Regions from separate parts of the Marinobacterium sp. MBR-111 genome, predicted to be linked through region 1. Evidence: predicted binding sites of a transcription regulator. Region 1 holds the regulator's gene; the other holds the start of a gene.
The links. The regulator FNR, encoded in region 1, switches genes on or off when oxygen is low (the NO sensors DNR and NnrR bind a similar motif). The targets are predictions, from matches to a motif close to TTGATNTANATCAA.

Region 1 (12,330 bases):
AACGCCGCGATCAGCTCAGGCAGCAGGCGGGCATACTCCAGCCCCATGCGAGCCAGTTCGGTATCACGGGCCGCGAGTGCCTCTTCAGGCGTGTCGGCTTCGAGCTGATCACGGTACTCATCGCACAGGCGCAGGCGGTGCAGGCTCAGGTCTTCATGCAGGACCAGCCGGATCTGCTGCTGCCATTCCAGTGCCAACCGCTTGACCAGCATGCCGGTACTGATATGTGCTGCAATCTCGTCACACAGCAGTTCCTGGCCCTTGACGCTGATTTTGCTGCCCTCGGTCATCGGGTCACGCAATTCACATTCATCTTCCAGTGCCCAGCCCTGTGGCATGGTTTCACCCTGTACCCAGGCTGTCATGACCTTATCGGCCTGCACTTGAGTTTGCACCAGCTGTACCTTGAGTGATCCCAGCGCCTGGCGCAGCTGATTCAGCAGATCTTCTGCACGCTTGTGCGAGGAGGCATCCACCAGCAGCCAGCCCTGCTGTGGCATCAGCAGGGCGTATGTACGGCGACGACGGGTAAAGCTGCGTGGTAGCAGGTCCAGAATGACTTCATCCTTGAGTTGCAGCTTCTCTTTGCGGTAGACCTTACGACTTTGCTCGGCTTCAATCAGGGCAACACGCTCATCCAATGCCTCGCGTACAACGCTGCCGGGCAGAATGCGCTCTTCCTGCAGCAGGTTGATCAGCATGAAGCCGTTGCTGCTGAATACCAGCATCTCGTCAGCTTCGCTCACTGGTGCGCTCCAGCCGCTGCGACTCAGTTCCTGACTGCTACAGGGGGTAAATGGATGTTCTGACAGGGCTTCGCTCAGGTGTTCAGGGGTAAACCCCGGGGTGGGTTCAAAGCGATAGACAATGGCATTACGGAACCAGAGCATGGACTCTCCAGAGGTGCAAAAGGGGTGAAGTATAACAGTGTGCACCGGGCAGGCGTACCCGGTGCATCAGATGGGAAGCTTAGCAGCCTTCGTAGGCGAGCAGGGAGTAGACGGGGATGCCCAGTTCCTGAATGCGGGTGGAACCCTGCAGATCCGGCAGATCGATCAGGGCGGCGGCCTCGATAACCTCCGCGCCAAGTTTCTTGATCAGGGTGCAGGCGGCCAAAATGGTGCCGCCGGTAGCAATCAGGTCATCGAACAGAAGTACGCGATCACCGGACTCAACCGAGTCAATCTGCATTTCAACTGCGGCGGTACCGTACTCCAGCGTATATTCCTGATGAATGGTTTCGCCCGGCAGCTTGCCTTTTTTGCGCACCAGCACCAGCGGCAGGTTAAGCTGGTGCGCCAGGATAGCGCCAAACAGGAAGCCACGGGCGTCAATACAGGCAATATGCGTAATGTCGCTGTCGATATAACGCTGGATGAATGCATCCGACACCATACGCATCGCTTTGGGGTCTTTGAAAATGGGAGTTACATCGCGAAAGGTTACACCGGGTTCGGGCCAGTCCTGCAGTGAACGGATGACAGACTTCACATAAAACTCATCGTAGGACATAAATATCTCCCGGTTAGGCGCTCAATTGACATAACTCAATGCTGCGAGGGCGGATTAAGGGTGTAATGGCTTCGTTGGGTTACACATTGAGATGGCTACTTCATTGTGCAACTTGAGGCATGGCTTCGAAAGAAGCCATGCCTTTTTTATTGGCGAGATACTGTCCCCGGTTATAAACCGCCAACCGCATGGATGGGCTTGATAATGTTGGCAGCTTCCCCGTCATGGTGTCAGCTGGTCTGGTTTTCCTGATGCTGGGAGCATTCACCTTGGCGTGCCTCGCCAGACAAACGATACATTTCGTCCAGGTTGGTCAGCTCCACTTCCTTGCCGTCCACTTGCATCAGGTCCATCTTTTGAAAGCGCGTAAAAATGCGGCTGACGGTTTCCACGGCCAGGCCCAGATAGTTGCCGATCTCGTTACGTGACATCGACAGACGGAAGTTGGATGCAGAGTACCCGCGTGCCTTGAAGCGCTGAGACAATTTGAGAAGAAAGGTTGCCACGCGTTGTTCTGCATTTTTCTTCGACAGCAACAGCATCATTTGCTGATCATCTCGCAGTTCCTTGCTCATGCTGCGCAGCATCTGACGGCGCAGTTCGGGCAGTTGGCCTGAAAGCTCATCCAGACGTTCAAAGGGGATCTCACAGACGGTCGTGGTTTCCAGTACCTTGGCTGACATGGGATAGGTTTCGGCATCAAATCCACTCAGGCCGACCAGTTCGCCCGGGAAATAAAAGCCGGTGATCTGCTCTTCACCCTCATTGGTGAGCGTGTAGCTCTTGATTGTGCCGGCCCGAAGGGCATACACGGAGCTGAAGGGTTCACCCTGATGGAACAGGTGTTCACCTTTCTTGAGCGGGCGGCTTTTCTCGATAATATCATCGAGTCGGTCGATCTCGGTCAGGTCAAGCGATACCGGAAGACAGAGTGAGCTCAGGCTGCAGGTCTTGCAATGGACCTGTTGCAGGCTGTGAAGCTTTCCTTGAGATTTCCAGTCGGCCATGGGGTCATCCTTATTGTTGGGTTCGTCACGCTGCGAGTGCTTTCCCGCATTATGTAACATTTACCCCAGAGGGTGAAGCGCCGGGCCCGGTTAACGGGCCTCGACTTTAGATGATACGCGAGAAACTCCGTGTGGCTTCATGTTTCGGTATATAGGCATCGAACGCCATACAGATGCGTCTTATCAGCAGGCGGCCTGCTGCAGTCACGCGAATGCGACTGGATGACAACTCGATCAAGCCATCAGTACTGAACTGCTGCAGTTCAGCCTGCTCGGCATTGAAATAATCGCCAAACTGAATATCAAAGCGCTGCTCGACGGCCGCAACATCCAGTTCAAATTGACAGATCAACTCAGTAATGACCGAGCGGCGAATATGATCATCACGGCTCAGTGTTACACCGCGCTTGACGGCATGTTGCTGCTGAGCAACGGCCTGACTGTAGGCGGCAATATCATGCTCGTTCTGATAATAGACATCGCCAATCTGACTGATGGCTGATACGCCCATGGCAACCAGGTCACAATCGGAATGGGTGGTGTAACCTTGAAAGTTGCGATGAAGCTTGCCTTCCGCCTGGGCGAGGGCCAGTTCATCATCGGGCTTGGCGAAATGGTCCATGCCTATATAAACGTAACCGGCCTCAAGCAGGCGATTGATACTGTTTTGCAGTATGTTGAGCTTGGTCTCGGGGCTGGGCAAGTCTTCAGCACGAATGTGTTTCTGTGAGCGGAATCGATCCGGCAGGTGCGCATAGTTGAACACTGACAGGCGGTCAGGGCTCATGGCAATGACGGTGTCGAGGGTATCGGCAAAGCTTTCTTCGCTTTGATGCGGCAGGCCGTAGATCAGGTCCATGTTGATCGATTTGAATCCCAGTTCACGCGAGCGTTGCAGTACGCGCGCGGTCATCTCGGTGGGTTGGACGCGATTGACCGCTTCCTGTACCCGTGCATCCACATCCTGTACACCAAGGCTGATACGGTTGAAGCCGATCTCGCGCAAAACCTCCAGAGTCTGGTCACTGGCTTCACGCGGGTCAATCTCAATTGAATAGTCGCCCTTGTCGTCATCACGCAAATTGAAATTGCTGCGCAGTGCCTGCATCAGCTCACGCATTTGATCATCGCTGATAAACGTCGGGGTACCACCACCCCAATGCAGCTGATTTACCTGCCGGTCTCCACGGTACCACTGTGACAGCTTTGCCATTTCACTATAAACAGTATCAAGGTAGGGCTGAGCTTTCTTGCGGTTGCGGGTGATCACCTTGTTACAGGCGCAGTAGTAGCAAACGTGAGCACAAAAAGGGATATGCACATACAGTGACAAGGGTGCATGATGATCACTTGTGGAGCGCCCGGTTTCGATCAACTTCTCGGGGCTCAGGCCGGAATCGAACTGGATCGCAGTCGGGTACGAGGTATAGCGGGGGCCGGACAGGTCATAACGCTTGATCAAGTCCATATCCCAACTGATGGTTGTCTGGTTGTTCACCTCAGTACCTCTATTTGTTGGCCGGTCGGGCATTATAGGGAAGAGTGACCGGGCGGTTGTTGATGGATATCAATGTGGGTGCAACAGGCCGGTCCACGGCAGGGTTGCCAGACCAAACAGAATTACCAAAAGCCCCGCCCCCTGTCTTACGCCACTGCGTTGCAATAACTGTTTCAATTGGCGTGCCAGGAGCGCCGATGTGAGCAGAGCAGGTAAAGTACCTGCACCGAATACCAGCATCAGGCTCGCACTGGTGAGGCTGTTGTTGCTCACCGTACCGGCCCAGAGCAGAGTCGTATAGACCAGACCGCACGGCAACCAACCCCAGAGTGCGCCCAGAAGCAGCGCCTTGGGCAGGGTGTCGGCGGGTAGCAGGGTGTGGGTGAAAGGCTGTAACCGGCGCCAAACAACACCTCCGGCTCGTTCCAGATAGGCCGCGCCCTGCCACCAGCCGGCAATGTATAAACCCATCACAACCATGATGAGCGCAGCAACGCTACGCAGAATCAATGTAAGCTCAGCCGTTTGAGTAAACAGCTGGCCCAGCTGACCGATCAGAGCACCCGCAAGGGCATAACTGAACAGGCGACCAAGATTGTAGGCCAGTTGAAAGCGAAGGACTCGCTCACCGCCGCTCATGGCCAGGCTGCCGGCGATTCCGCCGCACATTCCGATACAGTGAGTGCTGCCGGCGAGGCCAAACAACAGGGCGGAAGCAAGAAGGGCGGGTTCAGGCATGCTCAACGGGTATCCTGATCCTGATCTTCCGGCTCGGGATTATCCTTTTTCTGTCGTGCATCCTCGGGAATAAGGTCTTCATCATCATCATAGAGGATACGATGAGCCGGTGACTCAAGGTCATCAAATTGACCACTGTTCACACTCCAAAAGAATGCCCATATCGCAAAACCTGCCAGAATGATCGCGATGGGTATTAACAGGATAACAATATCCATTAACGTTCCGCTCCCTCATTGGTTGACTGAGCCGCGACGTGGCGGCGACTCAGTCGCATCGCATTGCCGACCACTACCAGCGAGCTGGCGGACATGCCGATCGCGGCCCAGTAGGGTGGCACCAGACCGGCGGCTGCAGCGGGCAGGGCAAGAAGGTTGTAAAGCAGCGCCCAGCTCAGGTTCTCACGGATAATGGTGCGTGTCTTGCGTGCCATGCGCACACAATCGGCCAATCGCATCAGGTCGTTGGCAATCAGGACTGCATCAGCGTTGGTCTTGGCCAGATCGGTTGCACTGGCCATCGCAACCGAAGTGCGGGCACCGGCCAGTGCGGGGATATCATTGATACCATCGCCCACCATAATGATCTCAGCTCCCTGCTGGCTCAGTTGGTTCAAGTGTGCCAGTTTCTGTTCAGGGCTCATACCGCTGAATACTTGATCAATTCCAAGATGAGAGGCGACCTTTTGTGCAGCATCGGAGGCATCACCGGTGAGCATTAGTGGCGTCAGGCCAAGTGCGCGCAGTTCAGTGAGTGTTTGTGCGGCTTCGGGGCGAATCTGATCATCGAGCCGGAACCAACCCAGTGGTTGTTCAGCATCTGCAAGCAATAACCACAACCCGCTGCTTTTGGGTTGTTGAGGCGTATCGTCAGGGCAGGCAAAACCGGGTTTGCCAATTCGATAGCGCTTGCCCTCAACCATACCGCTAAGGCCTTGGCCAACATGCACCTGTACATCCGTGGCGGCCTGAACAGCGTGGGCACGAAAGGCACGGGCAATAGGATGTTCGGAACGGCTTTCGAGTGCGGCGGCAATACTCAACAGTGTTTGGCTGTCGAGTGTGCTGACAGGACATATCTCCTCAATGTTAAGGTTGCCCTCGGTCAATGTACCGGTCTTGTCGAAGATAATATGGGTTGCCGTGGCAAAGCTTTCCAGCACGTGCCCGCGACTGATCAACATGCCACGCTGGCGTAGAGTGCCTGTGGCAGCAGTCAAGGCGGTAGGCGTTGCCAGTGAAAGGGCGCAGGGGCACGTGACGACCAACACGGACAGCGTGACCCAGAATGCGCGTGCAGGGTCATAAAAGTACCAGAATACCGCCACGGCTGCTGCCGTCAAAAGCGTGGCTGCCACAAACTGGCTGGCAACACGGTCGGCTATGCGAGCAACGCTCGGCTTCTCTGCCTGGGCCCGGTCCAGCATGCGGACAATGGCGGACAGGCGGCTTTCACTGCCCGTCTCGGTTACTTCGATCTGAAGCGGGTGCTCGATATTGAGAGTGCCGCCGATGACCAGTTCGCCAGTGCTTCGTGACTGGGGCAGGTACTCACCGGTCAGAGCCGACTCGTCCACTGAACTGCGCCCCTCGATAACACGGCCATCAGCCGGAATGGTATGCCCCGACTTGACCAAGACCCTGTCTCCGGTTCGCAGTTGAGTGGCGGGCACAAGCGTTTCGGTATCGCCGTCAAGGCGAATGGCACTGGTTGGCAGCAGATCAAGCAGTGCGTTGCCGGCCCTGCCGGTTCGATGACGGGCCGCCATTTCCATGAAACGCCCGACCAGCAGGAAAAAGGCGAACATGGTGACTGACTCGAAGTAGACATCGCCGCTGCCAGAAACCGTTGACCAGACACTGGCAAAAAAGGCCAGCAAAATTGCCAATGCGACTGGCACGTCCATGCTCAGGCTGCGTGTTTGCAAGTCGCGCCAGGCTGCTTTATAGAAGGGCACGGAAGAGTAAAGCGCTACGGGGGTTGCCAGAACCATGGATGCCCAGTTCATCAGGGTGATGATATGGGCGTCCATGGAATGGCTGAGTTCGCCGGCATAGAGTGCTGCGGCGAGCATCATGGTCTGAGCCATGCATACACCCGCCACCCCAAGGCGGCGCACGGCGCGTTTACGCTCTTGCTCAAGCAACTGCTCTTCGCGGTTGGGCTGATAGGGGTGGCCCTGGTAGCCCAGGCGATCAATTTCTGCCAGCAGGTGGCTCAGACGTGTGGTTCCACTGTGCCAGCGGATACGGGCACGGTGGGTGGTCATATTGACACTGGCAGCGGTAACACCGGGTTGGCTTGTCAGGTGTTTTTCCAGCAGCCAGACACAGGCGGCACAGGTGATGCCCTCAATAACCAACACAGCCTCACGCTGATCGTCCCCGGCGTTATGTACAAAGCTGCTTTGCACTTCGGGGTTGTCATACAGCTCCAGCTCTTGCTTGCGCCGGCTACCGCTGTTGGTGCGGATCAGCTCACTGTCCGCACTCTGACTGTCGCGATGGCGATAGAAGTTGTCCAGCCCTCCATCTACGATGGTCTGTGCAACCGCCTGGCAGCCAGGGCAGCACATGGAGCGTTGTTTGCCCTCAATGCTGACAGTGTACTGGCTGCCGCGTGGAACAGGCAGGCCACAGTGATAGCAGGGCGTGCGCGCCGGGGGCTGCTGTGCGGTCATGGCTGGCTCATTGCGCAGTGAGCGTAAGGCTGATCAGTTCAGAATAAGGCGGTACCATTTCCTGGCGCAGCTGCCAGCTTTCGTCGGCAGGAGACAGGGAAAGGTAGCGTTTTCCGACCAGACCTGCAGTGAGGCTGCCGGAATAGATGCCTTTGCCATCAACGCTTTTCAGAATCAGGATTTGGTCAAATTTCTGATGGGTTGGATGAATGATATTCAGACTGAGAGTCTGCGGGAAGCTTGTCAGCATACCACTCAGGCGCAGATTGATATCACCGGTTACGGTATCAAAGTTGAGGGTGCCTTCAAGTCCCAGTCTGCTTGCTGCATCAGATTTGGACGTGTCGATATTCATTCCGCGGGCGACCTTGTAATAGTCTTCCTTAACAATGCCGTCGCTGGTGGTTACTGCAATGTACATGAAAAATGAAGCATAGATGAACACCGCAATCAGTGGCGCCAAAATAAACCAGAGCCAGGGCTGCTTGTACCAGGGGGCGGGGGGAGTTGCGTGTGTATTCATGACACTCCTTGAATGGAAACGGCCGGAATGAACCGGCCGTTATTCTAACCTAATTAAGCCGAATGAGGCACTATCGCTGTGGAGTGGGACCCAGGAAACGGCTTTCAGTTTCAATATGAATTGAAGGATCTTCAGCGGCTTCAACAGTAAAGCTGAAAGGAGTGTTGGCCTGATTCAGCTGATCTGGCTCTATTTGAACCCTGACAGGGTATGTCAGAAGCTCTCCAGCCTCTACTGTCACAGTATCTGCCGAGATCATGTTCAGTCCTTCCGGACCATCAATTTTGATGCGGTAGCTGTGGTCTATCTGCTCCTTGTTGGCGATCTTGAGTGTGAAAACGTTCTCGATCATGCCGGACGGGGTAGTGGTGTACAGCTGGCCACGATCACGGATCACGTCAACTTCAAGCGGAACGCGGTCTCCGATGGCCCAGATGAAGGCACCAAACATCACCATCAGTGCAACAAAGTAACCGATCAGACGGGGGCGCAACAGTTTGGTTGTGTTGCCGTTCAAGGCGTGTTCAGTGGTGTAGCGTACAAGCCCGGGTTCATAGCCGACACGCTCCATCATGTCATCGCAGGCATCAACGCAGGCACCACAGGCCACGCATTCGTACTGCAGACCGTCACGTATATCAATACCGACTGGGCAGACGTGAACGCAGGCATAGCAGTCGATACAGTCGCCCAGGCCTGCCGCTTCCTTGTCGACCCCTTTTTTGCGGCTGCCACGAGGTTCTCCACGCTTTTCATCGTAGGAGATAATAAGGGTATCCTGGTCGAACATGACGCTTTGGAAGCGGGCATAGGGGCACATGTAGATACATACCTGCTCACGCAGCCAGCCAGCGTTACCATAGGTAGCTACGCTTAAGAACGCCAGCCACCAGGTTTCCCATGGCCCCAAATTCCACGCTAAAACATCGGGTACCAACTCACGGATTGGAGAAAAATAACCGACAAATGCTATAGCCGAGGCGACGGCGATGATAATCCAGATGGCATGCTTGGCGCTCTTACGCAGGAACTTTTCAGCGCACATGGGTTGTTTATCAAGCCGCATGCGCTTGTTGCGGTCGCCTTCGGTGATACGCTCGGCCCAGATAAAGAGCCAGGTCCAGACAAACTGGGGACAGGCATAACCGCACCAGAGGCGCCCTGCAAAGACTGTTACGAAAAACAGAGTAAAAGCCAGAATAATCAGCAGCCAGGAGAGCAGCATGAAATCCTGGGGCCAAAAAGTCATGCCGAAAATATGAAATTGCCGGTTGGGCAGATCAAACAGGATGGCCTGTCGGCCATCGTATTGAAGCCAAGAGGCGCCGTAAAACATCGCCAGCATGATGAAACCGGAGATGGTACGGAAGTTTTTGAAGAAGCCTTTGTAATACTTGACGTAAATGTGTTCCCGCTTGGCATAGAGGTTATAGGATTCGGCCTCTTTTTTGCCTTTTTTGCTCGGGGTTACGTCCTTTACCGGTATCTGATTCATGCCAGTACCTACTGCTGGTTGTGTCGACAGGTCCATGCGCTCCATTAGGAGCGTCGAATATTATACTAAGCCGCTAATAAAAAAGGCGACATGACTTGAATCATGTCGCCTTTTTTTGGTGCTTGTCCAGTGCTTATTTATTGGACAGGCTGTAGACGTATGCTGTGATCAGGTGGATCTTGTCTTCAGACAGAAGATCTTTCTGAGCAGGCATCACCCCAAATCGACCCACACGGATTGTGTGAGCAATCTGAGTAAAGTTGCCACCGTAGAGCCAAGTGTCATCAGTCAGGTTGGGAGCACCCAAAGCGTGCATGCCCTTGCCCTCAGCGCCATGGCAGGCAGTACACAGAGCCTGGAACTGTTTCTGTCCGTTGGTCACATCAGTACCGGCCACGGCTTCCTTGCCGCTCAGAGTCATGACATAGCTGGCCACGTCACGCACACCGTCTTCACCCAGTACATCGGCCCATGCAGGCATGCCGCCGTTACGACCCTGAGTGATGGTGTGTTTGATCTGGTCAGGGTTGCCACCCCAGAGCCAATCATTGTCGGTCAGGTTGGGGAAGCCAACCGCACCGGTGCCGGCAGCGCCATGACAAACGGAACAGTTGTTGGCAAACATGCGCTGTCCCATCTTGAGACCGCCTTCGTTCTCCGGCTTCTGCAACTCTTCAATGGAAAGAGCGGCATACTTGGCGAACACCGGGGCGTATACCTCTTCGGCATGCTGCATCTCTTCTTCCCACTGACCGTGGGAAGTCCAGCCCAGCAGGCCTTTGAAGTTACCAAGACCCGGGTAAAGCAGAAGGTAGCCAAGGCCAAAGATCACGGTTGCGACGAACATGTAAAACCACCACTGCGGCAGGGGGTTGTCATATTCTTCGATACCGTCGAACTCGTGACCCAGGGTGTTCTCGGTCGTTTCCTTGAATTTTTCGCTTTTGCGGGTAGCCAGCAGCAGCCATGTACAGCCGAAAATAACGGCCAGGGTGATGACTGTTACCCACGCGCTCCAGAAAGCACTCATTTGTCGTCTCTCCTGTTATGGGTCTCTTCCGGTCGGCCCTGCTCCTCTTCGCTTTTCTTGTGCTGTTCTTCATCAGCAAAAGGAAGCTGGGAGGCTTCATCGAACCTTTTCTTGTTCCCCGGCAGGAGAACCCAGATGAAAAGGCCGATGAAGGTGATCAGCATTATGACCGGTATGTAAGGACCATAAACCTCGTAACTCACTGAAAATTACCGCTTGTTGGTGTAAACAGAGTGTGTTTTACCCAGTGACTGCAGGTAGGCGACCAGAGCGTCAATCTCGGGTTTACCTGCTACTTCTTCACGGGAAGCGCTGATCTGTTCATCTGTATACGGTACCCCCAGCTTGCGCAGAGTTTCCATCTTCGCTGCCGTTTCCTTGCCACTCAGACGGTTTTCAAACAGCCAGGGGTAGGAGGGCATTTTTGATTCAGGAACCACATCACGCGGGTTGTAGAGGTGCGCGCGCTGCCAGTCATCAGAGTAACGTCCACCTACGCGGGCCAGATCAGGACCGGTACGCTTGGAGCCCCACAGGAACGGGTGTTCCCATACGTGTTCGTCAGCGGTGGAGTAGTGACCGTAACGCTCGGTTTCAGCACGGAACGGGCGAATCATCTGAGTGTGGCAGACGTGACAGCCTTCACGGATGTAGATGTCACGGCCTTCAAGCTCCAGAGCCGAATAGGTACGCAGACCATCAATCGGCTTGGTGGTAGAGCTCTGGAAGAACAGCGGAACGATCTCCGCCAGGCCGCCGCCGCTGATCACGATAATGATCAGCAGGATCATGAGGCCGATGTTCTTTTCAATCGTTTCGTGTTTGATCATTTTCTTCTGCTCCTCGTCTCAATCAGGCCGCTTGCGCAGAGGGTTCAGCTGCCTTGACGGAGCTGCCGCTGCGAACGGTCTGCCAAACGTTGAAGGCCATCAGCAGCATACCGGTCAGGAAGAACATGCCACCGATCCAACGCACCAGGTAACCCGGGTGGCTGGCTTCAAGCGCTTCGACGAAGCTGTAGGTCAGAGTGCCGTCTTCGTTAACTGCACGCCACATCAGACCCTGCAGGATACCGTTAACCCACATGGAGCAGATGTACAGCACGGTACCGATGGTTGCGAGCCAGAAGTGTGTGTTGATCAGGCCAACAGAGTACATCTGAGCCTTACCGAACAGTTTCGGGATCATGTGGTACACGGCACCAATGGAAATCATCGCAACCCAACCCAGAGCGCCAGCATGTACGTGGCCAACGGTCCAGTCAGTGTTGTGTGACAGGGCGTTGACGGTCTTGATGGACATCATCGGGCCTTCGAAGGTAGACATACCATAGAAGGACAGAGATACCACCAGGAAGCGCAGTACCGGGTCGGTACGCAGTTTGTGCCAGGCGCCGGACAGGGTCATCATGCCGTTGATCATGCCGCCCCAAGAGGGAGCCAACAGGATCAGTGACATGACCATGCCAACAGACTGAGTCCAGTCAGGCAGGGCAGAGTAGTGCAGGTGGTGACCACCGGCCCACATGTAGGTCGCGATCAGCGCCCAGAAGTGAACAATGGACAGACGGTAAGAGTAGATCGGACGCTCGGCCTGCTTGGGTACGAAGTAGTACATCATGCCCAGGAAGCCTGCAGTCAGGAAGAAACCTACCGCGTTGTGGCCATACCACCACTGAACCATCGCATCCACGGTACCCGGATACATGGAGTATGATTTGGTCAGGGATACCGGCATCGCCATGCTGTTGACGATATGCAGCACCGCAACGGTGATGATGAACGCCATGTAGAACCAGTTACCCACATAAATGTGAGACGTCTTGCGGTTCTTGACAGTGCCCAGGA
Region 2 (12,330 bases), on a different contig from region 1:
GGCTGACCGGTATCCGGTCGCCGCGCCCAGAAATCAACTCTGCCGTGACTTCGCGCACAAAAGCAGTCGCGTCAGCAGCATTCACTTGGTGCATCGGTATCAGGCTCTGTGCCTGATCCGGCACGTCAAAGGGCTGCAAATGTGCCAGCGCATTGTCGATGGCTGCAATATTCATCTGTGCAATACGCGCGCTGCGCTTGCCGTAGGTGGACTCAACAGCGGCTTTTACCTGCGCAATCGCCTCATCCCTTGGCAGAATATCGGTCAGCGCAAAAAAGCAGGTCTGCATGATGGTATTGATGCGTTTGCCAAGCCCGACATCAGCCGCCACTTGATAGGCATCGATCAGCCAAACCTTCAGCTGCCTGTCGATCATCTGCCGCTGCACCGGCTGCGGCAGCGACTGCCAGAAAACTTCTCCCGTCAGAGGCGTATTGATCAGCACGGTGGCTTTCGGTTTTGCCTTTTCCAGCATCGGATAGCGATCCAGAAAAACGGGCTGATGACAGCCAACAAAATCAGCCTCACCGCTTTGAACCTCGTAGGCCGAGCGTATTGGCTCAGGACCAAAACGCAGATGCGAGACGGTGACCGCACCGGATTTCTTCGAATCGTAGACAAAGTGCCCCTGCGCAAACCGACCTGGCTTTTCTCCGATAATGCGAATGCTGTTCTTGTTGGCGGATACCGTTCCGTCTGCTCCCAGGCCGTAAAAAACGGCCTGCACCTGCTGTCTCGCGGCACGGTTGCGAAAGCTTTCATCCCAACGCAGGCTCAGGCGCGTGACATCGTCGTCAATACCGATGGTAAATTCACGCTTGCCTTCCGGGCGGGCCAGATGGTCGAACACCGCCTTGACCATGCCGGGAGTAAACTCCTTTGATGACAGGCCAAAGCGCCCACCCAGAATGCGCGGCAGTCCAGTGCCCCGCCAGGCATCTTCGCTGCAGGCGTTGAAAACAGCTGTGGTGATATCCTTGAGCAGCGGCTCGCCATCCGAGCCAGGCTCCTTGGTGCGATCCAGCACCGCAATGGCACGCACAGTGTCCGGCAGCTGTTGCAGCAGCCGCTCAGAGGCAAAAGGCCGGAACAGGCGTACGTTCAGCAGCCCAACCTTTTCGCCTTCGGCATTGAGATGTTCTACGGTTTCAACCACCGTCTGGCTGGCTGATCCCATCACCACAACGACCCGTTCGGCATCGTTGGCTCCGCTGTACTCATACAGCGAATATTGGCGGCCCGTAACCGCTGCAAAGCGATCCATTGCGTTTTGCACAATGGCCGGAAAGGCGTCGTAATAGGGGTTACACGCTTCGCGTGACTGAAAAAAGAGATCCGGGTTTTGTGAGGTGCCGCGAATAAAGGGGTGCTCGGGAGACAGTGCTCGGTCACGGCAGGCCCTGATCAAACCGGGATCGATCAGCTGCTGCAGCTGGGCCGTTGTAACCAGCTCTACCTTGCTGATTTCGTGGCTGGTACGAAAGCCATCGAAGAAGTGCAGCACCGGCACCCGCCCTTCCAGCGTGGCCATCTCGGCAATGGTGGCAATATCCATCACCTCTTGCGCATTGCCTGAAGCCAGGATAGCAAAGCCAGTGGTGCGTGCAGCCATCACATCGCTGTGGTCACAGAAAATTGACAGTGCGTGAGTTGCCACCGAGCGCGCCGCAATATGAAACACCGTCGGCGTCAGCTCACCGGCAATCTTGAACATGTTGGGGATTTTCAGCAGCAGCCCCTGCGAGGCGGTGAAGGTGCAGGTTTTGGCTCCGGCCTGAAGTGAACCGTGTACGGCACCAGCGGCACCGGCTTCGCTCTGCAGCTCAATCACTTCCGGCACACTGCCCCAGAGATTGGGGCGCCCCGCATTGCTCCAGCTGTCAGCCAGCTCACCCATCACCGAAGCCGGCGTTATCGGATAGATGGCGATGACATCATTGAGCTGGTGGGCGATGGTGGCAGCTGCTTCGTTGCCATCCATCATCCGTGTTTCTGACCTGGCCATGCCCAACTCCTGTTATCCGGGATTAAGCGTTCAGTATGGCAGATCCTGTAGTAGCCGAGATTGACCTGTGCCAACCTCAGCTACGCTCATTCAACGCCCCGTGAACTTAGGGCCCGTGAACAAAGGGATCAAACAGACTCTCCACGACCGAAAAGCACATCCACAAGATCCCGGAAACTGGACGCCTGAAGATTGATTTCGACCGGCACCTGCAAACGACGGGCAATTTCACTGGCAGAAATAATGCCGCAGATCTCCTGTGACTCCGGGTCAACCACCAGCATGTGCATGCTACCTTCATGACGCAGCGTCTTGAGCAGATCGCCGATGGTACCCTGTTGCAGGGCTGACAATGGCACTCCGCGCAGCTTGTCACGACTGACCATCACGTCCTTGATACTCAGGTCCTCACGCTTGAGGCCCAGGCTGGTAGCTTGGCTGAGCACCTTGCGACTTTCCAGATCGATCACGGTCAGAATGCCGCGGAAAGCCTTGCTGCTGTCGGTGACGATGACCGAACGCACATGCACCTTGCGCATCGCCTGGGTGGCATCACTGATGCTTTCGGTCAGATTCATGGTCAGTGGTGGTGTTTGACGAAAATCGGTCATCACCAGTTGTGCCGGTGAATCCAGGTTGGTGATGGCGTGATCTGCACCTTCAGCAAGGCGGGTGTAGTCCTCAAGGCCGATGGTTTTCAACTCATGGTAGTTCTTCATGTTCTTTTCCTCGCGCTGTACCAGCGCTCCGTTCGGTAATCCAGATCGGCCTCTAGCCGATAGTGTTATGGCTGCCACAAAAGCAGGCGAACGGCGGTGCGCGTGACCGGTAAGAAGCCTCAAAGGTTGATTCCCTTTGATCAGCTATTTCGTCGAGACAAGGAGCAGGCAGGCTGTCACAGGAGGTGTGTAATGGCTGCGGCAGAAACAAATCGGTGTCAGTCTGGGTGTTATCCAGCAGCAAGTCGGTACTGATGACGGCAAGGCTTTCGTCTCCCGGTTTGGGGACTGCACCGCCCTCAAAACCGTAAAACAGCAATACTGCCAAAAAAAACAGAACAGTCGGCTTTCCGATCGTTCTTGCCGAAGGCATCTCGGCAACATGAAACCAACAGGCAAATTTTGATCGCAACGGATCAACCTCAACAGACAAAGGTGTCAAATTCAGGATAGGCCTGTCAGCTTGAGTGTCAATAGGGTTACCCCTGAATAACACGCCCGCGGTACACCATCAGTGGGGTTCTGGACCCATCCGGCGCTGCCACAGAGTCGGTCGGCTCGTCCTCTTCAACGAGCGGATGTGCAACAGCCGGCGTGTCGCGATACCCCAGGCGTTCCAGCAACTGCTCCGCCTGGTCAGGCAACAGGGTTTCCATCAGTGGATAAATCAGCTCGGGTGTAAAGGAAAAGCGCAGTGGTGCCAGACTGGCCAGCTGAGCCACCGCGTTTTCATTGTGCAGCCCATTATATGCAACACCCAGCAGTTGCCCCTTGGACAGCACAACCTGAGCCGCATGGTTATCTGCACTGACCACAAACAGGGTGCCTGTTGCCCGCAGTTGAACAAGTTCAAAGAGTTGCGCTGTCAGTCCACCGAAATCAGCCGCAAGTGTGCCCATGGTCGCCTCCATTTATCCATGACCGCTAACTTTACTCGGATACAGAAGGACTCAAGCAAGAAACGGACCAGTCCCACTCGCCGCTTTTCAGCGGCTGAAACGGGTCCGCCGGCCGGAAAGTTGCACCTGAATGGTGCAAAGACCTATCCGAACTGGGGCGCGTCGAAGTTTTCCGGCTCGTCGGTGTATATACAAACATTCCAGTCTTCGGCCAGACCATCTTCGGCCTTGCAGTAACGTTCGAAGAATTCGACGATTTCCCTGCGCTGGCAGTGCGCTTCAAAGCTTTCCATATCGCTCCAGATTTCGTGGAACACAATCGGAAAACTGGTGCCTTCGGCAAATGGGCTGCTGATCTGACGCGTCACCGTGTACTGCACACAGGCATCTTCACGGTGGGCGTTGGGTTCCAGCATCTGTAATGCGCGAAACAGCTCGGCTTCCTTGCCGGGCCGAGGCTTGAACTGGGCAGTGCAATAAACCAGTGAGGACATGCCGCCTCTCCTTACTTTGGTGTTCAGGGTTGGGAAAAAATACGGTCCAGTTGAGCTGTGTAGGGCCTAACACTCTGCTTGTCTGCCGCCGGTACCTGCGCCAGTGTGCGCGCAATACTCACCGCCTGCTCCATCTGCTGACGCATCTCCGGTGGCACTAGCTGCAGCATTTGCGGATCCATTCCCTGCATCTGCTGTGCCAGCTGCAGGATTTCAGGGCTTTCCGCCTCGGCCTTGATCGCACCGTAAGCGAGCACAACACGGTCACCGGTCAGCGCCCAACTCTCCGCACTGGTAAAGCCATATTGGCGCACAATCCGACCCAGCTCGCTGTAGTCATCAGTTGATTCTCGCTGCAACACTTTTACCCCCCGGGTGTGGGGGTCAAACAGCTCACCGTTGCGCGGCGTGATTTCACGTTCGAGGAAGCTTTGCTTGCCTTCGGCCTGCAGCTTTTCACCCAGCTGCCGCACCGGCCCCAGGCTATCGATATAAGCCTCTATCGCCGCTTCACCCAAACTGTCCGCTTGCACTCCCAACGGGAGTGCAAGCAGGAACATGAACAGAAAACAAGATGAGAAATACGCGCGCATAGGCACCTCCCGGGTGTTAAAAGTGGCAAGGGTTTTGCTGGTTTCAATCGCGGCCCCGTATGATGGCGCGAGTGTAGCAGATCCTGCAGGTGCCACCTATCGAGGTTACGCAGATATAAAAAAACTGTGTAATAATCAAACCGATAGTCACCAACAAATATAACAGGCGGCACCTCAGCCGGGACGGCCGCCCTGACTAGAAGCCCATAGGGGAATAACATGAAGCAGACGTTCGGATCTTTCGGAAAAACCCTGCTGGCGGCAGGTTCACTGCTGGCCGCAGTCTCCAGCGTACAGGCTGAATCTCTGAAAATCGGTATTGCAGGCCCTGTTACCGGCCCCGTTGCCCAGTATGGTGACATGCAAAAGATCGGCGCGATGATGGCGATCCGCCAGATCAATGAGGCCGGTGGCATCAACGGTCAGACGCTTGAAGGCATTATTTACGATGATGCCTGCGACCCCAAACAGGCTGTGGCCGTCGCCAACCGCATCGTCAATGATGATATTCGGCACGTAATCGGCCACCTCTGCTCCAGTTCAACCGAACCGGCCTCGGATATTTACGAGGAAGAGGGCGTATTGATGATCACCGCCGCATCCACTTCTCCCACCATTACCGAAAAGGGATATGAGCTGATTTTCCGCACCATCGGCCTGGACAGTCTTCAGGGCAGCCTGGCGGCGGCGCATATCCGTGATCACGTCAAACCGGAGCGGCTGGCCGTTATTCACGACAAACAGCAGTACGGTGAAGGCCTTGCCACAACCGTTAAGGATCTGCTGGCTGCCGATGGCATCGAAGCCGAGATGTTTGAAGGTGTTACCCCTGGAGACAAAGACTTCTCGGCGCTGATCGCCAAGCTCAAGCGCAACAATATTGATTTCGTTTACTACGGCGGTTACCACCCGGAGTTGGGGCTGATTCTGCGACAGTCCCGTGAAAAGGGCTTTGATGTACCGTTCATGGGTCCTGAGGGGGTAGTGAATTCGGACTTGGCTGCCATTGCAGGCGAGGCGATGGAAGGCGTACTGGCCACCGCCCCGAAAAGCTTTGACCAGAACCCGGAAAATGCCGCGTTGACCGAAGCCTTCAAGGCACGAAATGAAGACCCTTCAGGTCCGTTCGTGTTCCCGGCTTATGCCGCAATACAGGTTATGACCGACGCCATCAAGGCCACTGGCGAAACCGACCCCTATGCGCTGGCAGAATATCTTCGAGCCAACCGCTTTGATACCACCATCGGCGAGATTGGTTTCGACGCAAGGGGGGACCTGACCGAATCCACCTTCATGGTGTACCGCCTCCACGCCGATGGCAGCAAGACCGCTCTCAGCGAATAAACTCCGTCCCGTCTGAGCCCCGTCTACCTGACGGGGCTCGCAGCCTGGAGAATGCAGATGAGTGAAACCGCCCTCTATGTCCTGCAGCAGCTGATCAACGGACTGACCATCGGCTCAACCTACGCCCTGATCGCCATCGGTTACACCATGGTGTACGGCATTATCGGCATGATCAACTTCGCCCACGGCGAGGTCTACATGATCGGTACCTATACCGCTTTCATCACCATCATCGGATTGGTCACCATGGGGGTGGGTTCATTACCGATCATCCTTTTGCTGGCACTGATCACGGCGGTGATTATTTCATCCACCTATGGTTATGCAATCGAGCGGGTGGCCTATCGGCCCCTGCGTGGCGGTCCGCGTCTGATACCTCTGATCACGGCGATTGGCATGTCGATTTTCCTGCAAAACTATATCCGACTGGCCCAGGGTTCACGCGATCTGGCGATGCCCTCGCTGATTTCGGGCGGTATCAGCTTCGGTGATCCGGCCCTGTTTGAGGTGAGCATTTCATGGATGCAGATGATCATCTGGAGTGTGACGCTGGTCTCGATGACGGCACTGGCACTGTTCATTTCGCGCTCACGCCTGGGACGTGCCTGCCGCGCCTGCGCTCAGGATTTGAAGATGACCAATTTGCTCGGAATCGATACCAACCGCATCATCGCGCTTACCTTTGTCATCGGGGCGGCACTGGCGGCTGTAGCTGGCGTACTGCTGGGACTCTATTACGGCACCATCAACCCCTACATCGGCTTCATGGCAGGCCTCAAGGCCTTTACCGCTGCGGTACTGGGGGGTATCGGTTCCATTCCGGGTGCCATGCTCGGCGGCCTTATTCTGGGCGTCACCGAGGCCCTCACGGCTGCCTTTTTCCCGTCCGAGTACAAGGATGTGGTGGCCTTCAGCCTGCTAGTACTCATTCTTCTGTTCCGCCCCACCGGCCTGCTCGGCAAGCCGGAAGTGGAGAAGGTATAGGAGGGAGCCAATATGCAGAGAGCACTTTTCCCGGCACTGTTTTCCGCGCTGGTCACCTTCCTGCTGACCTGTCTGGTGATCGGTGTCAAGCTGGAGCAGGACGGCCCTGAACTTACCGTAGTCAATGCCGATGCCGCCACCTGGGGCTGGATCGCGTTTGCGGTTGTGGCCGTCTTTCTGGTGCAGCTGTTTCATCAACCCCTGAGTGCCTTGAAACAGCGCCTGCCGACCCCGCACATCAGTGCGCTGCTGCCACGAGAACAACTGCGCAGTCGGCTCACCCCCTGGCTGATTGCACTGGTAGTTCTAGGCCTGTTCATCTGGCCTTTCATGGTGTCTCGCGGTTCGGTGGACCTGGCCACCCTGGCGCTGATCTATGTCATGCTGGGGCTTGGCCTCAATATTGTGGTGGGCTTCGCCGGGCTGCTGGATCTGGGGTATGTGGCCTTCTATGCCGTGGGCGCCTATACCTACGCATTGCTGTCGGAATATTACGGCCTTTCCTTCTGGGCCTGTTTGCCCATTGCCGGGCTGATGGCCGCCACGTTCGGGTGTATTCTGGGCTTTCCGGTACTGCGTCTGCGCGGGGATTATCTTGCCATTGTGACGCTGGGATTCGGTGAAATCATCCGTATTTTGCTGAACAACTGGACCGATGTCACCGGTGGCCCCAATGGCATCAGCGGCATCGAAAAACCTACCCTGTTCGGGCTGGAGTTCAGTCGCCGAGCCGCCGAAGGCAGCCAGACGTTCCATGAATTTTTCGGCATCGATTATGACAGCAGCCACCGAGTGGTTTTTCTGTACCTGGTTGCACTGCTGCTGGTGTTGTTCACCATCTATGTGATCAATCGGGTGCAGCGCATGCCGATCGGGCGCGCCTGGGAAGCGCTGCGCGAAGACGAAATAGCCTGTCGTTCGCTGGGCTTGAATCCGACCGTGATCAAGCTGTCGGCCTTCACCATGGGCGCCTCCTTTGCCGGCTTTGCGGGCTGCTTCTTTGCCGCTCGGCAGGGCTTTATCAGCCCCGAGTCATTCACGTTCATCGAATCAGCCATCATTCTGGCCATTGTGGTGCTGGGTGGAATGGGCTCACAGCTGGGCGTCATTCTGGCCGCCATTGCCATGACCATTTTGCCGGAGCTGGCGCGTGAATTTCAGGAATACCGCATGTTGATGTTTGGTGGCGTGATGGTCCTGATGATGCTGTGGCGCCCGCAGGGCCTGTTGCCGATGAAACGCCCCCAGCTGGAGCTTAAAACCTCATGACCAATCTGCTGGAAGTCTCGGGCCTGATGATGCGTTTTGGCGGCCTGCTGGCGGTAGATAACGTCAGCCTTACCGTCAAGCCTCGTCAGGTACACTCAATCATCGGCCCCAACGGGGCCGGCAAAACCACTGTGTTCAACTGCATCAGTGGTTTCTACCGCCCCAGCGGCGGCCAGATCCTGTTTCGCGATCAGCCGATTGAACGGCTTACAGGCCATCGCATCTCGCGGCTTGGCCTGGTTCGCACCTTTCAGCATGTGCGTCTGTTCAACAGCATGACCGTGATTGAAAATCTGCTGGTCGCCCAGCATCGTCACCTCAACACCAACTATTTTGCAGGTCTGCTCAACACGCCGCGTTACCGCAAGCGGCACACCGAAGCGATGGCGCAGGCCGTGTTCTGGCTGGAACAGGTGGGGCTGCTGGCATTCGCCAACCGCGAAGCGGGCTATCTCTCCTACGGGCAACAGCGTCGACTGGAGATCGCCCGCTGCATGGTGACACGTCCAAGCCTGTTGATGCTGGACGAGCCGGCCGCAGGTCTCAACCCGAAGGAGACCTCTGAACTGGACCAGCTGATCCTGCGTCTGCGAGACGAGCACGACATTTCGGTTCTATTGATCGAGCATGACATGGGACTTGTCATGGGGATCTCCGACCATATTACGGTGATCAATCAGGGCGCACCTCTGGCCGACGGCACTCCACTTGAAGTGCGTGAAAATCCGGATGTAATTAAGGCCTATCTGGGAGAGAGCTGATGCTGAAACTGGACAAGGTCTGTACCTACTACGGCAAGATCCAGGCACTGCACGATGTCACGCTGGAAGTGAACCGTGGTGAAATCCTGACTCTGATCGGCGCCAACGGTGCCGGCAAAACAACCCTGATGATGACCATCTGTGGTGACCCCCGTGCCCAGAGCGGCCAGATCACGTTTGACGGTAAACCCATAGAGCAGCTCAAGACTTCCGACATCATGCGCAAGGGGCTGGCCGTGGTACCGGAAGGACGTCGCATTTTTCCGGGCATGACCGTGGAAGAGAACCTGTTTATGGGCAGTTTCTTTCGATCCCGTGGCGAAGCTCAGGCTCAGCTCGACCATGTTCTGGAGCTGTTCCCTCGTTTGAAGGAGCGTTTCAATCAGCGCGGTGGCACCATGTCCGGGGGGGAGCAGCAGATGCTGGCCATTGGCCGTGCATTGATGAGCAAGCCCCGCCTGTTGCTGCTTGATGAGCCTTCACTGGGTCTGGCGCCGCTGATTATTCAGCAGATTTTCGGCATCATCGAAAAACTCCGGGATGAGGGCGTCACCATTTTTCTGGTGGAGCAGAACGCTCATCAGGCGCTCAAGATTGCAGACCGGGGCTATGTACTGGAGAATGGGCGCATTGTGATGAACGGAACCGGTAACGCCCTGCTCAACGACGACAGCGTTCGCAAGGCTTATCTCGGCGGTTAACGGACAGGACTGATGCGCTTACTGATGATCTCGCTGCTGGCTCTCTTCGCCAGCCTCACATTGCTGATTGTCGGCAATTCCTTCCTGATTACCCTGCTAGGGTTGCGCTTTAGTCTGCTCGGTATTGATGCTTCCACCATCGGTATGGTGATGGTGTGCTATTCAGCCGGGTTTGTGGTGGGTTCACTGTATGCGGACAGAATTGTACGCCGCGTGGGCCATATCCGCGCCTTTGCCGTATTTGCCGCCCTGGCTGCAATGGCGGCGCTGATCTATCCGCTGACCTACAATGTCTGGTATTGGGGCATTCTGCGCGGTATCGGCGGGCTCACCATCGCGGCGCTGTTTATCACCATAGAAAGCTGGTTCAGTGCGGTGGCCACCAACGCCAACCGCTCCAAAATCTTCTCCATGTACCAGATTGCGGCCTACTCGGCTGCCGCTGGCGGCCAACTGCTGATCGGCAACGGCAACCCGATCAACTATGCCCTTTTTACCCTGTCGGCACTGTTTATCATTGCCGGCATCATCCCGTTGTCACTGTCCCGCATGCATTCCCCCGAGATCAGTGAAGCCACTCAGAAAATGTCGCTGTTACAACTGCTTCGGCTGGCACCACTGGGTGTTGTTGCCGCTTTTACTGGAGGCATTTTCCTCGGTTCCTTCTACTCACTGGTACCGCTGTTCGCCAGCCTGACAGGCCTTGAAAACAACCAGATATCAATCTACATGTTTGCCTCCATTCTCGCGGCCATGCTCTGTGCCTGGCCCATTGGCTGGATCTGTGACCGGGTGCAGCGCAGCTATGTGCTGCTGGTGATCTGCGTGCTGGCAGGCCTCGCCAGCGCCGCCAACGCGCTCACCGTCAATGACCCCTTCACTTGGCGCCTGATCGCACTCTGCGTGCTGATGGGGCTGGCCTCTACGGTGTACTCAATCGCCGTGGCGATCACCAATGATATGATGGACAGCTCCCAGATTATTGCCGCCAGCTCAGGCCTGTTGCTCAGTTATGGCCTTGGCAGTGTACTGGGACCGCTGCTCAGCTCAGCGCTGATGGAACGGTTTGGCCCCGAGGCCCTGTTCCATACGCTCGCCGTTGCCCTGGTCAGCATGGCAGTGTTTACCCTTTATCGGCAGTATCGTGTACCGCCCATGCCGGTAGATGCACAGGAACACTTCATTCCAGCCATCCCGGATGTACATGTCATTCCCGAGATCGACCCGCGTAATGAAGAGTTCGTGGACACACCGATCGAAGAGCTGTTCCGGGAGGAACCGACATCGCCTGAAGTCGAAAGCGGTGACGAAGGCGAACTCATGGCCAAGCCTGAGCCACCTGTGGCGGAAAGTGAAAGCACAGATTCCACAGAAGCAGAGAGGCCTCACCCTCAGACCGATGAGGACTCACCCCGCAACGGCAACTGAAAGGCTTCGGCGCAGCCGAACCCGTTACTGCTGGATGAACTGTAATCCCAACGTTCCAGTTGCAACTGTCGGCGCAGAGATTGCCACTCAATCAGGTTGAACGAGTTTGGCTTGCCGTCACGGACCCGCCGCGAAATTGCAGTCCCGGCCTGAGCGGTCCAGCACTCTGAGTGAACCCCGGGGTAACGCCGTTCAAGGGGAGCACAAAAGGGATAGTGGATATGGCCGCCCAGATACAGCACCATCCCGGCGTCACTCCACTGCCGTACCGCTGCTTCCGCGCCCTCAGCGACATTGCGTTCATCACCTTCCAGTACCCGGTCAACGGGATGATGCCCCATCACGATTTTAAGTGATGCCGAGCTGCGCCTCAGCCGTTGTTCCACATGCGCAACCATTTCCGGCTGGAAGCAACCGTCCACGTGTCGGTCAGGTCGAGTCGTATTGACCCCAATGACCAGCAGATCTGCATCTGTATACTCAGGCGCCAGATTGGGACCAAAGCTTGATCGAAAGTGGGCATAAGGGGCCCAGAATCGCTGCCAGAGATTAAACAGTGGAATATCATGATTGCCCGGGACCGCCAATACAGGCGCAGCCGGCAACTGCGCCAGAAAAGACTCGCATCGTCGAAACTGCCCCCGCCGCGCCCGCTGCGTGATATCGCCACTGAGCAGCACAAGATCAGGCTGCAGGTTGCATATAGTGGCGGTCAGTGCCTCGATTACCTCAGGCCGCTCAGTACCAAAATGCAGATCCGACAGTTGAATCAGCCGCATCGCCTGCCTCCTGTGGGCACCAGACACCGGTAGGCATCATGTCGGGTTTCCAATACCAGCGGAGAACGACAGCGGTGCAGCTCACCATCCACCGCGACGGTCAGTCTGCGCCTTCGGGTCGAGACCCGCAGGCATTCGGTCAGGAAACAGTCGAGTTCTTCCAGTCGCTTAAGCTCACCTCTAAGACTTGCCCACAGGTATCGGCACAGGGCCAGCGGACTGTCCGAGCGCATGACAAACACGAGCATCTTGCCATATTTCAGAGCCTCTACCTCCGGCAGGTCAAAGCTCTCAAGCTGAGTCGGGCTGACACTGGCCAGTAACATGGGCGCGGTTTCGACATGTTGCTTTCCG

Region 2: the regulator FNR is predicted to act here: its motif matches at 2,066-2,079, upstream of nifJ (pyruvate:ferredoxin (flavodoxin) oxidoreductase).

What each region holds. Positions count from the first base shown of each region.
Region 1 is NZ_JBEPQA010000001.1:202,247-214,576, forward strand. Features, by position in the region: gene ABIE61_RS00940 (recombination-associated protein RdgC) at 1-890, opposite strand, end outside; gene ABIE61_RS00945 (adenine phosphoribosyltransferase) at 970-1,512, opposite strand; gene fnr (fumarate/nitrate reduction transcriptional regulator Fnr) at 1,743-2,519, opposite strand; gene hemN (oxygen-independent coproporphyrinogen III oxidase) at 2,626-4,017, opposite strand; gene ABIE61_RS00960 (sulfite exporter TauE/SafE family protein) at 4,087-4,755, opposite strand; gene ccoS (cbb3-type cytochrome oxidase assembly protein CcoS) at 4,758-4,973, opposite strand; gene ABIE61_RS00970 (heavy metal translocating P-type ATPase) at 4,973-7,435, opposite strand; gene ABIE61_RS00975 (FixH family protein) at 7,443-7,958, opposite strand; gene ccoG (cytochrome c oxidase accessory protein CcoG) at 8,029-9,453, opposite strand; gene ccoP (cytochrome-c oxidase, cbb3-type subunit III) at 9,587-10,483, opposite strand; gene ABIE61_RS00990 (cbb3-type cytochrome oxidase subunit 3) at 10,480-10,686, opposite strand; gene ccoO (cytochrome-c oxidase, cbb3-type subunit II) at 10,693-11,313, opposite strand; gene ccoN (cytochrome-c oxidase, cbb3-type subunit I) at 11,336-12,330, opposite strand, start outside.
Region 2 is NZ_JBEPQA010000009.1:87,107-99,436, forward strand. Features, by position in the region: gene nifJ (pyruvate:ferredoxin (flavodoxin) oxidoreductase) at 1-2,005, opposite strand, end outside; gene ABIE61_RS08590 (CBS domain-containing protein) at 2,134-2,724, opposite strand; gene ABIE61_RS08595 (hypothetical protein) at 2,777-3,157, opposite strand; gene ABIE61_RS08600 (hypothetical protein) at 3,204-3,623, opposite strand; gene ABIE61_RS08605 (putative quinol monooxygenase) at 3,767-4,117, opposite strand; gene ABIE61_RS08610 (hypothetical protein) at 4,141-4,710, opposite strand; gene ABIE61_RS08615 (high-affinity branched-chain amino acid ABC transporter substrate-binding protein) at 4,930-6,054, shown strand; gene livH (high-affinity branched-chain amino acid ABC transporter permease LivH) at 6,112-7,038, shown strand; gene ABIE61_RS08625 (high-affinity branched-chain amino acid ABC transporter permease LivM) at 7,051-8,307, shown strand; gene livG (high-affinity branched-chain amino acid ABC transporter ATP-binding protein LivG) at 8,304-9,068, shown strand; gene ABIE61_RS08635 (ABC transporter ATP-binding protein) at 9,068-9,769, shown strand; gene ABIE61_RS08640 (MFS transporter) at 9,782-11,197, shown strand; gene ABIE61_RS08645 (metallophosphoesterase family protein) at 11,161-11,976, opposite strand; gene ABIE61_RS08650 (diacylglycerol/lipid kinase family protein) at 11,967-12,330, opposite strand, start outside.